DNA from 2 places in the Shinella sp. WSC3-e genome. Region 1 is predicted to be linked to the other one. Evidence: riboswitches for the same ligand, from Rfam matches in the RefSeq annotation. Region 1 holds a riboswitch; the other holds the start of a gene.
The links. A riboswitch is a leader RNA that binds a small molecule or an ion and turns the genes downstream of it on or off. The one in region 1 is predicted to bind thiamine pyrophosphate.

Region 1 (3,473 bases):
ATTTCACCCGCCGCTACGGCTATACGCCCGGCGCCTATCTCGCCGCGCGCGCCTGAGCGGCCCGCATCCCGCAATTTCATTCAAGACCCCCGGCGCCCTTCCGGTGTTCCCTGCTGCCTTTCAACCCGCATGGAACCAGACATGACTTCCGAATTCCTCATCACCTCGCTCGTCGTCATCCTTCTGCCGGGCACCGGCGTGATCTATACGCTGGCGCTCGGCATCAGCGGCGGGTTCCGCGCCGCCGTCCTGGCCGCCTTCGGCTGCACGCTCGGCATCGTTCCGCATATCCTCGCCAGCGTGGTCGGCCTTGCCGCCGTGCTGCATGCCAGCGCGCTCGCCTTCGAGGTGCTGCGCTATATCGGCGTCGCCTATCTCCTGTTCATCGCCTGGAGCCTGCTGAAGGACAGCAATGCGCTCGATGTCGGGCCTGAGCAGGCACCGGCCGGCAGTGCGCTGAGGATCGTGCGCAAGGGCATCCTCACCAACATCTTCAACCCGAAGCTCTCGCTGTTCTTCCTCGCCTTCCTGCCGCAGTTCATCCCGGTGAGCGCCTCCGGAGATGCCACGGGCCAGATGCTTTTCCTCGGCGGCGTCTTCATGGCCCTCACCTTCCTCGTCTTTGTCGGCTATGGGGCGCTTGCCGCCGGCCTGCGCCGGCAGGTGCTGAGCCGGCCGGCGGTCATCGTCTGGATGCAGCGCAGCTTCGCCGCCGCCCTCGGCCTGATGGGCCTCCGGCTCGCGCTGTCCGACCGCTGACCGATCAGTTGCCGGACAGGTGGAAATGATGCAGCGGACCGTGGCCGGAGCCGACGGTCAACGCATCCGACAGGCGCACGGCACCGGCGATGAAGCGCTTGGCCGCCGCCACGGCATCGGCAAGCGCCTGCCCCTTGCCGAGCTCGGCGGCGATCGCGCTCGACAGCGAGCAGCCGGTGCCATGCGTGTTGCGCGTCAGCACGCGCACGCCCTCGAACCAGTGCAGCCGATCGGGCGTCGCGAGCACGTCGGGGCTCTCGCTGCCCGGCAGGTGCCCGCCCTTCAGCAGCACCGCCTTCGGCCCGAGGTCGAGCAGCCGCCTTGCCTGGTCCTCCATGCCGGCCCGGTCCACGGCCTCCGCCTCACCCAGAAGAGCCGCCGCCTCCGGCAGGTTCGGCGTGAGCACGCTTGCGCGCGGCAGCAGCTGGTGCACCAGCGCCGCCACGGCCTCCTGCGCCAGGAGCGAAGCCCCGCCCTTGGCGACCATGACGGGATCGAGCACGATGGGCACCGCGCGATGCGGCGACAAGGCGGCCGCCACCGCTTCGGCGATCTCCGCCGAGGCGATCATGCCGATCTTCACCGCATCCACCCGGATATCCGCGAAAACCGCGGCGATCTGTGCCGCCACGAAGTCGGGCGGGACCAGATGCACGCCGGAAACGCCCTGCGTGTTCTGTGCCGTCAGGGCCGTCAGCGCCGCCATGCCGTAGGTGCCGCGCGCGGCAAAGGTCTTGAGATCCGCCTGGATGCCGGCGCCGCCCGAGGGATCGGAGCCCGCGATCGAGAGAATGTTTGCGATTGTGTCGGCCATCTCGCCTCCTTCCCGGCAGGGGCGGCCTCGGGGTGGCGGCGATGCGGCACCCGTTCGACTCCCTCCGCCGGCATGATCCGGTTCAGGTTCAAAGGGTGCTTCTCAGCCCGCCTTCCGGCGGACGCCCCTGTCTTGAACGGGTTTTCGCAAATGACGCGGCGCCTGTCACGCCGAAAGTGGCGTCGCAGCGCGTTTGCCACCGGCGCCATGCATCCTTTTCCCCGAGAGCGGGGAAAAGGTGGCGGATTAAATCGTGGGCGGGTGAGCCCGCCCGCTCAGGCCTTGGTGACGTGGTATTCCTTGATGGCAACCATCTTGATCGCCGGATAACGTTCCGCCTCGTAGCGCAGCGAGAAGGCATCCTGCGCCAGGAAGACCGGGTCGCCGTCGAGGTCGCGGGCGATATCGCCGCGGCGCTGGGTGACGAACTTGTCCAGCTCCGCCGCGCTGTCCGACGAGATCCAGCGGCAGACGGAAAAGCGCGACATTTCGAAGGAGACGGGCAGGCCGTATTCCGCCGAAAGCCGCTCCTTCAACACGTCGAGCTGCAGCGCACCGACGACGCCGACGATGGCGGGCGAGCCGTCTTCCGGCGAAAAGAGCTGCACGACGCCCTCCTCCGCCATCTGCTGGAGCGCTTCCTTCAGCTTCTTGGCCTTCATCGCATCCTCCAGCCGCACGCGGCGCAGGATTTCCGGCGCGAAGTTCGGCACGCCTTCAAAGACCAGCGCCTCGCCTTCCGTCAGCGTGTCGCCGATGCGGAGCGTGCCGTGGTTGGGGATGCCCACCACGTCGCCGGCATAAGCCGTATCGGCCAGCTGCCGCTGCGAGGCGAAGAAGAACTGCGGGGCCGAAAGGCCGATCGTCTTGCCCGTGCGGGCAAGGCGCACCTTCATGCCGCGCTCCAGCATGCCGGAGCAGACGCGGGCGAAGGCGATGCGGTCGCGATGGTTCGGGTCCATGTTCGCCTGGATCTTGAAGACGAAGGCCGTCATCTTGTCTTCCGAGGCATGCACCTTGCGCACGTCCGCCACCTGGTCGCGCGGCGGCGGCGCGAAGGCGCCGAGCGCGTTGATGAGGTCGCGAACGCCGAAATTGCGGAGCGCCGAGCCGAAGAAGACCGGCGTCATGTGCCCTTCGAGGAAAGCTTCCTGGTCGTAGGGCCGGCAGGCCTCGCGGGCGAGCTCAAGCTCCTCGGTGAAGGCGGCCCGCTCGTTTTCCGGCAGGTTCTTCGCCACCACCGCCGGGTCGTCGATCCTCGTCGGCTGCACCTGCGTGTCCGAGCCGCGGAAGGTGCGGTCGGCCAGGTGATAGGAGCCGCAGAAGGTCTTCGAGCGGCCGACCGGCCAGGTGACCGGGGCGGTGTCGAGCGCCAGCTTCTCCTCCACCTCGTCGAGGATTTCGAACGGATCGCGGCTTTCGCGGTCCATCTTGTTGACGAAGGTGATGATCGGGATGTCGCGCAGGCGGCAGACCTCGAACAGCTTGAGCGTGCGCGGCTCGATGCCCTTGGCGGCGTCGATGACCATGACGGCCGCATCCACCGCCGTCAGCGTGCGGTAGGTGTCGTCGGCGAAGTCCTCGTGGCCGGGTGTATCGAGAATGTTGAAGACGTTACCGTCATATTCGAAGGTCATCACCGAGGTGACGACGGAGATGCCGCGTTCACGCTCGATCTTCATCCAGTCCGAGCGGGTCTGGATGCGGTCCTTCTTCGCCTTCACTTCGCCGGCGAGCTGGATGGCGCCACCGAAAAGCAGCAGCTTTTCCGTGAGGGTGGTCTTACCGGCGTCCGGGTGCGCGATGATCGCGAAGGTGCGGCGGCGGGAGACCGCCTCTGCAAGGGTTTCGGCCATTTTCTGCAATATCCTGTGAGTTGCCGCGGTCTTTACAGGCTCCG
Region 2 (3,473 bases), 1.0 Mb from region 1:
CCCGGGCCGCCTACTGGCAGATCGGCGACGTCGCCTATGCGCTTGTGTCGGAAAGCCGCAAGGCCGACGACCTGGCGCAAACCGCGCGCGATCTCTCGCGCACGCTCTACTGATCAACCGCTTCCAAACCGAAGGAGACATTCGATGGACCCCGTACAACAGCGATTTGGCTACGGCGCGCAGGCGCAGTCGGCCGCCCTCTTCGACGAGGGCCTGCGCCAGCACATGCTGCGCGTCTACAACTACATGGGCGCAGGCCTCGTCATCACCGGCCTCGTCGCCTTTATCGTCGGCTCGACGCCGGCCCTCTACGTGCCGATCTTCTCCTCGCCGCTGAAGTGGGTGGTGATGCTGGCGCCGCTCGCCTTCGTCTTCTTCTTCTCGTTCAAGATCCAGACGATGTCGGCCAGCGCCGCGCAGATGACCTTCTGGGCCTTCTGCGCCGTCATGGGCCTGTCGCTCGCCTCGGTGTTCCTCGTCTTCACCGGTACGAGCATCGCCCGCACCTTCTTCATCGCCGCCACCATGTTCGGCACGACGAGCCTCTACGGCTATGTGACGAAGCGTGACCTGTCGAAGTTCGGCTCGTTCCTGATCATGGGCCTGATCGGCGTCATCATCGCCTCGATCGTCAACATCTTCCTCGGTTCGACCGCACTGCAGTTCGCCATCTCCGTGATCGGCATCGCCGTCTTCGTCGGCCTCACCGCCTGGGACACGCAGAACATCAAGGAACAGTATGCCGAGAACATCGACCAGGAATCGCAGCAGAAAATGGCCGTGTTCGGCGCGCTTTCGCTATACCTGAACTTCGTCAACATCTTCCAGCTCCTGCTGAATTTCACCGGCGAACGCGAGTAGTTTTCGCAAGGGATTTCAAAGAGAACGGCGGGGTAAAACCCCGCCGTTTCCGTTTGCCTCCACCCACTGCCGTCATCCTCGGCCTTGAGCCGAGGATCCACGTTCCGCCCGCGGCTATGGATGCTCGGGTCAAGCCCGAGCATGACCGAGGAGAGGGCGCCGCGAGAAACGGAACAAGCGGCCATATGGGTTGCATGGCTCGTTTCTGCAGCGTGTTTCGCGCAATATAACGTAAGCTTATTCTTACATATTTTACCCCGTTGACAAATCGCCACGCAGCGTCTTTGCTTAGGGCATTCACCAGGGGGGTCCCGACAAGGGGCTGAGATACTGCTGGCATTCGCAGCGCAGTGACCCGTTGAACCTGATCCAGTTCATACTGGCGTAGGGACGGTGCAAGCGCTGTAGAACCCGAAATCCGCAACCCGGATTCCGCCTACGCGTCCTTCCATCATTCCGGCTCTAGGACTGGGTCTCCAACCGCAAACTTGGAGCCTCACGATGAACATTGCCGCCCAGAAGCTCACCCCCACCGTCACGACGGGCGCCCTTCCCGCCTCGCGAAAGATCCACATAGCCGGCGAGCAGCACCCGGAGATCCGCGTGCCGATGCGCGAGATCGCGCTGCACCCGACCTCCGGCGAACCGCCGGTCATCGTCTACGACGCCTCCGGCCCCTATACCGACCCCGCCCATGTCGTCTCGATCGAGAGCGGCCTGCCGCGGCTGCGCGAAGCCTGGGTCGCGGCGCGCGGCGACACCGAGGACTATGAAGGCCGCCACATCCGCCCGGAAGACAACGGCTTTGCCTCCGGCGAACGGCTGACGCCGGAATTTCCCGTGCGCAACCGGCCGCGCCGGGCGAAGGACGGCAAGGCCGTCACCCAGCTCGCCTATGCCCGCGCCGGCATCATCACGCCGGAAATGGAATTCATCGCCATCCGCGAGAACCTCGGCCGCAAGGCCGCCAAAGAGGCGCTCATCCGCGACGGCGAGAGCTTCGGTGCCCATATCCCCGACTTCGTCACGCCGGAATTCGTTCGCCAGGAAGTCGCGAGCGGCCGGGCCATCATCCCGGCCAACATCAACCATCCGGAAGCCGAGCCGATGATCATCGGCCGGAATTTCCTGGTGAAGATCAATGCCAATATCGGCAATTCCGCCGTCACCTCCTCCATGGCGGAAGAGGTCGAGAAGATGGTCTGGGCGATCCGCTGGGGCGGCGATACGGTCATGGACCTTTCCACCGGCCGCAACATCCACAACATCCGCGAATGGATCATCCGCAATGCGCCGGTCCCGATCGGCACCGTGCCGCTCTACCAGGCGCTGGAGAAGGTGAACGGCATTGCCGAGGACCTCACCTGGGAGGTCTTCCGCGACACGCTGATCGAGCAGGCCGAACAGGGCGTCGACTATTTCACCATCCATGCCGGCGTGCGGCTCGCCTATATCCCGCTCACCGTGAACCGCGTCACCGGCATCGTCTCGCGCGGCGGCTCGATCATGGCCAAATGGTGTCTCCATCACCACCGGGAAAGCTTCCTCTACGAGCATTTCGAGGAGATCTGCGACATCTGCCGCGCCTATGACGTCTCCTTTTCGCTGGGCGATGGCCTCCGCCCCGGCTCGATCGCCGACGCCAACGACGCCGCGCAGTTCGCCGAACTCGAAACGCTCGGCGAGCTGACGCAGATCGCGTGGGCAAAGGATTGCCAGGTGATGATCGAAGGCCCCGGCCATGTGCCGATGCACAAGATCAAGGAGAACATGGACAAGCAGCTGAGGACCTGCGGCGAGGCGCCCTTCTACACGCTCGGGCCGCTGACGACCGACATCGCCCCCGGCTACGACCACATCACCTCGGGCATCGGCGCCGCGATGATCGGCTGGTTCGGCACGGCCATGCTCTGCTACGTCACGCCGAAGGAACATCTCGGCCTGCCCGACCGCGACGACGTGAAGGTCGGCGTCATCACCTACAAGATCGCCGCCCACGCCGCCGACCTCGCCAAGGGCCATCCGGCGGCGAAGATCCGCGACGACGCGCTGTCGCGCGCCCGCTTCGAGTTCCGCTGGGAGGACCAGTTCAACCTCTCGCTCGATCCGGAGACCGCGCGCGCGTTCCACGACGAGACGCTGCCGAAGGAGGCGCACAAGGTGGCGCATTTCTGCTCCATGTGCGGCCCGAAATTCTGCTCCATGCGCATCTCGCACGATATCCGCGCCGAGGCGCAGAAGGAGGGACTGGAGGCCATGGCGGCGAAATATCGCGACGGCGGCGACCTTTATATGCCGCTTGCCGGCGCCCCGGCCGGAGAATGACCATGCGCGTCCTCGTCAAGGGGGCCGGCGTTGCCGGCCTCACGGTCGCCTGGCAGCTCTATCGCCACGGTTTCGACGTCACCATCACCGAGCGCGCCGAAAAGGTGGGCCTCGGGGCCTCCGGCTTTGCCGGCGGCATGCTGGCACCCTGGTGCGAGCGGGAGAGCGCGGAGGAGCCCGTGCTCACGCTCGGCCGCTCGGCCGCCGACTGGTGGGAGGCGGCCGTGCCCGGCCATGTCAGCCGCCAGGGAACGCTGGTCGTTGCCGCCGGCCGCGATGCCGGGGAG

Region 2: it holds a riboswitch for thiamine pyrophosphate, as region 1 does, so the genes downstream of both, thiC (phosphomethylpyrimidine synthase ThiC) here and thiD (bifunctional hydroxymethylpyrimidine kinase/phosphomethylpyrimidine kinase) in region 1, are expected to answer to the same signal.

The regions. Positions count from the first base shown of each region.
Region 1 is NZ_OZ000530.1:4,215,211-4,218,683, reverse strand. It holds gene AABF56_RS20700 (AraC family transcriptional regulator) at 1-56, shown strand, start outside; gene AABF56_RS20695 (LysE family translocator) at 142-759, shown strand; gene thiD (bifunctional hydroxymethylpyrimidine kinase/phosphomethylpyrimidine kinase) at 764-1,573, opposite strand; TPP riboswitch at 1,616-1,712, opposite strand; gene AABF56_RS20685 (peptide chain release factor 3) at 1,849-3,429, opposite strand.
Region 2 is NZ_OZ000530.1:3,192,690-3,196,162, forward strand. It holds gene AABF56_RS15830 (anti-sigma factor family protein) at 1-113, shown strand, start outside; gene AABF56_RS15835 (Bax inhibitor-1/YccA family protein) at 145-861, shown strand; TPP riboswitch at 1,154-1,270, shown strand; gene thiC (phosphomethylpyrimidine synthase ThiC) at 1,363-3,186, shown strand; gene thiO (glycine oxidase ThiO) at 3,189-3,473, shown strand, end outside.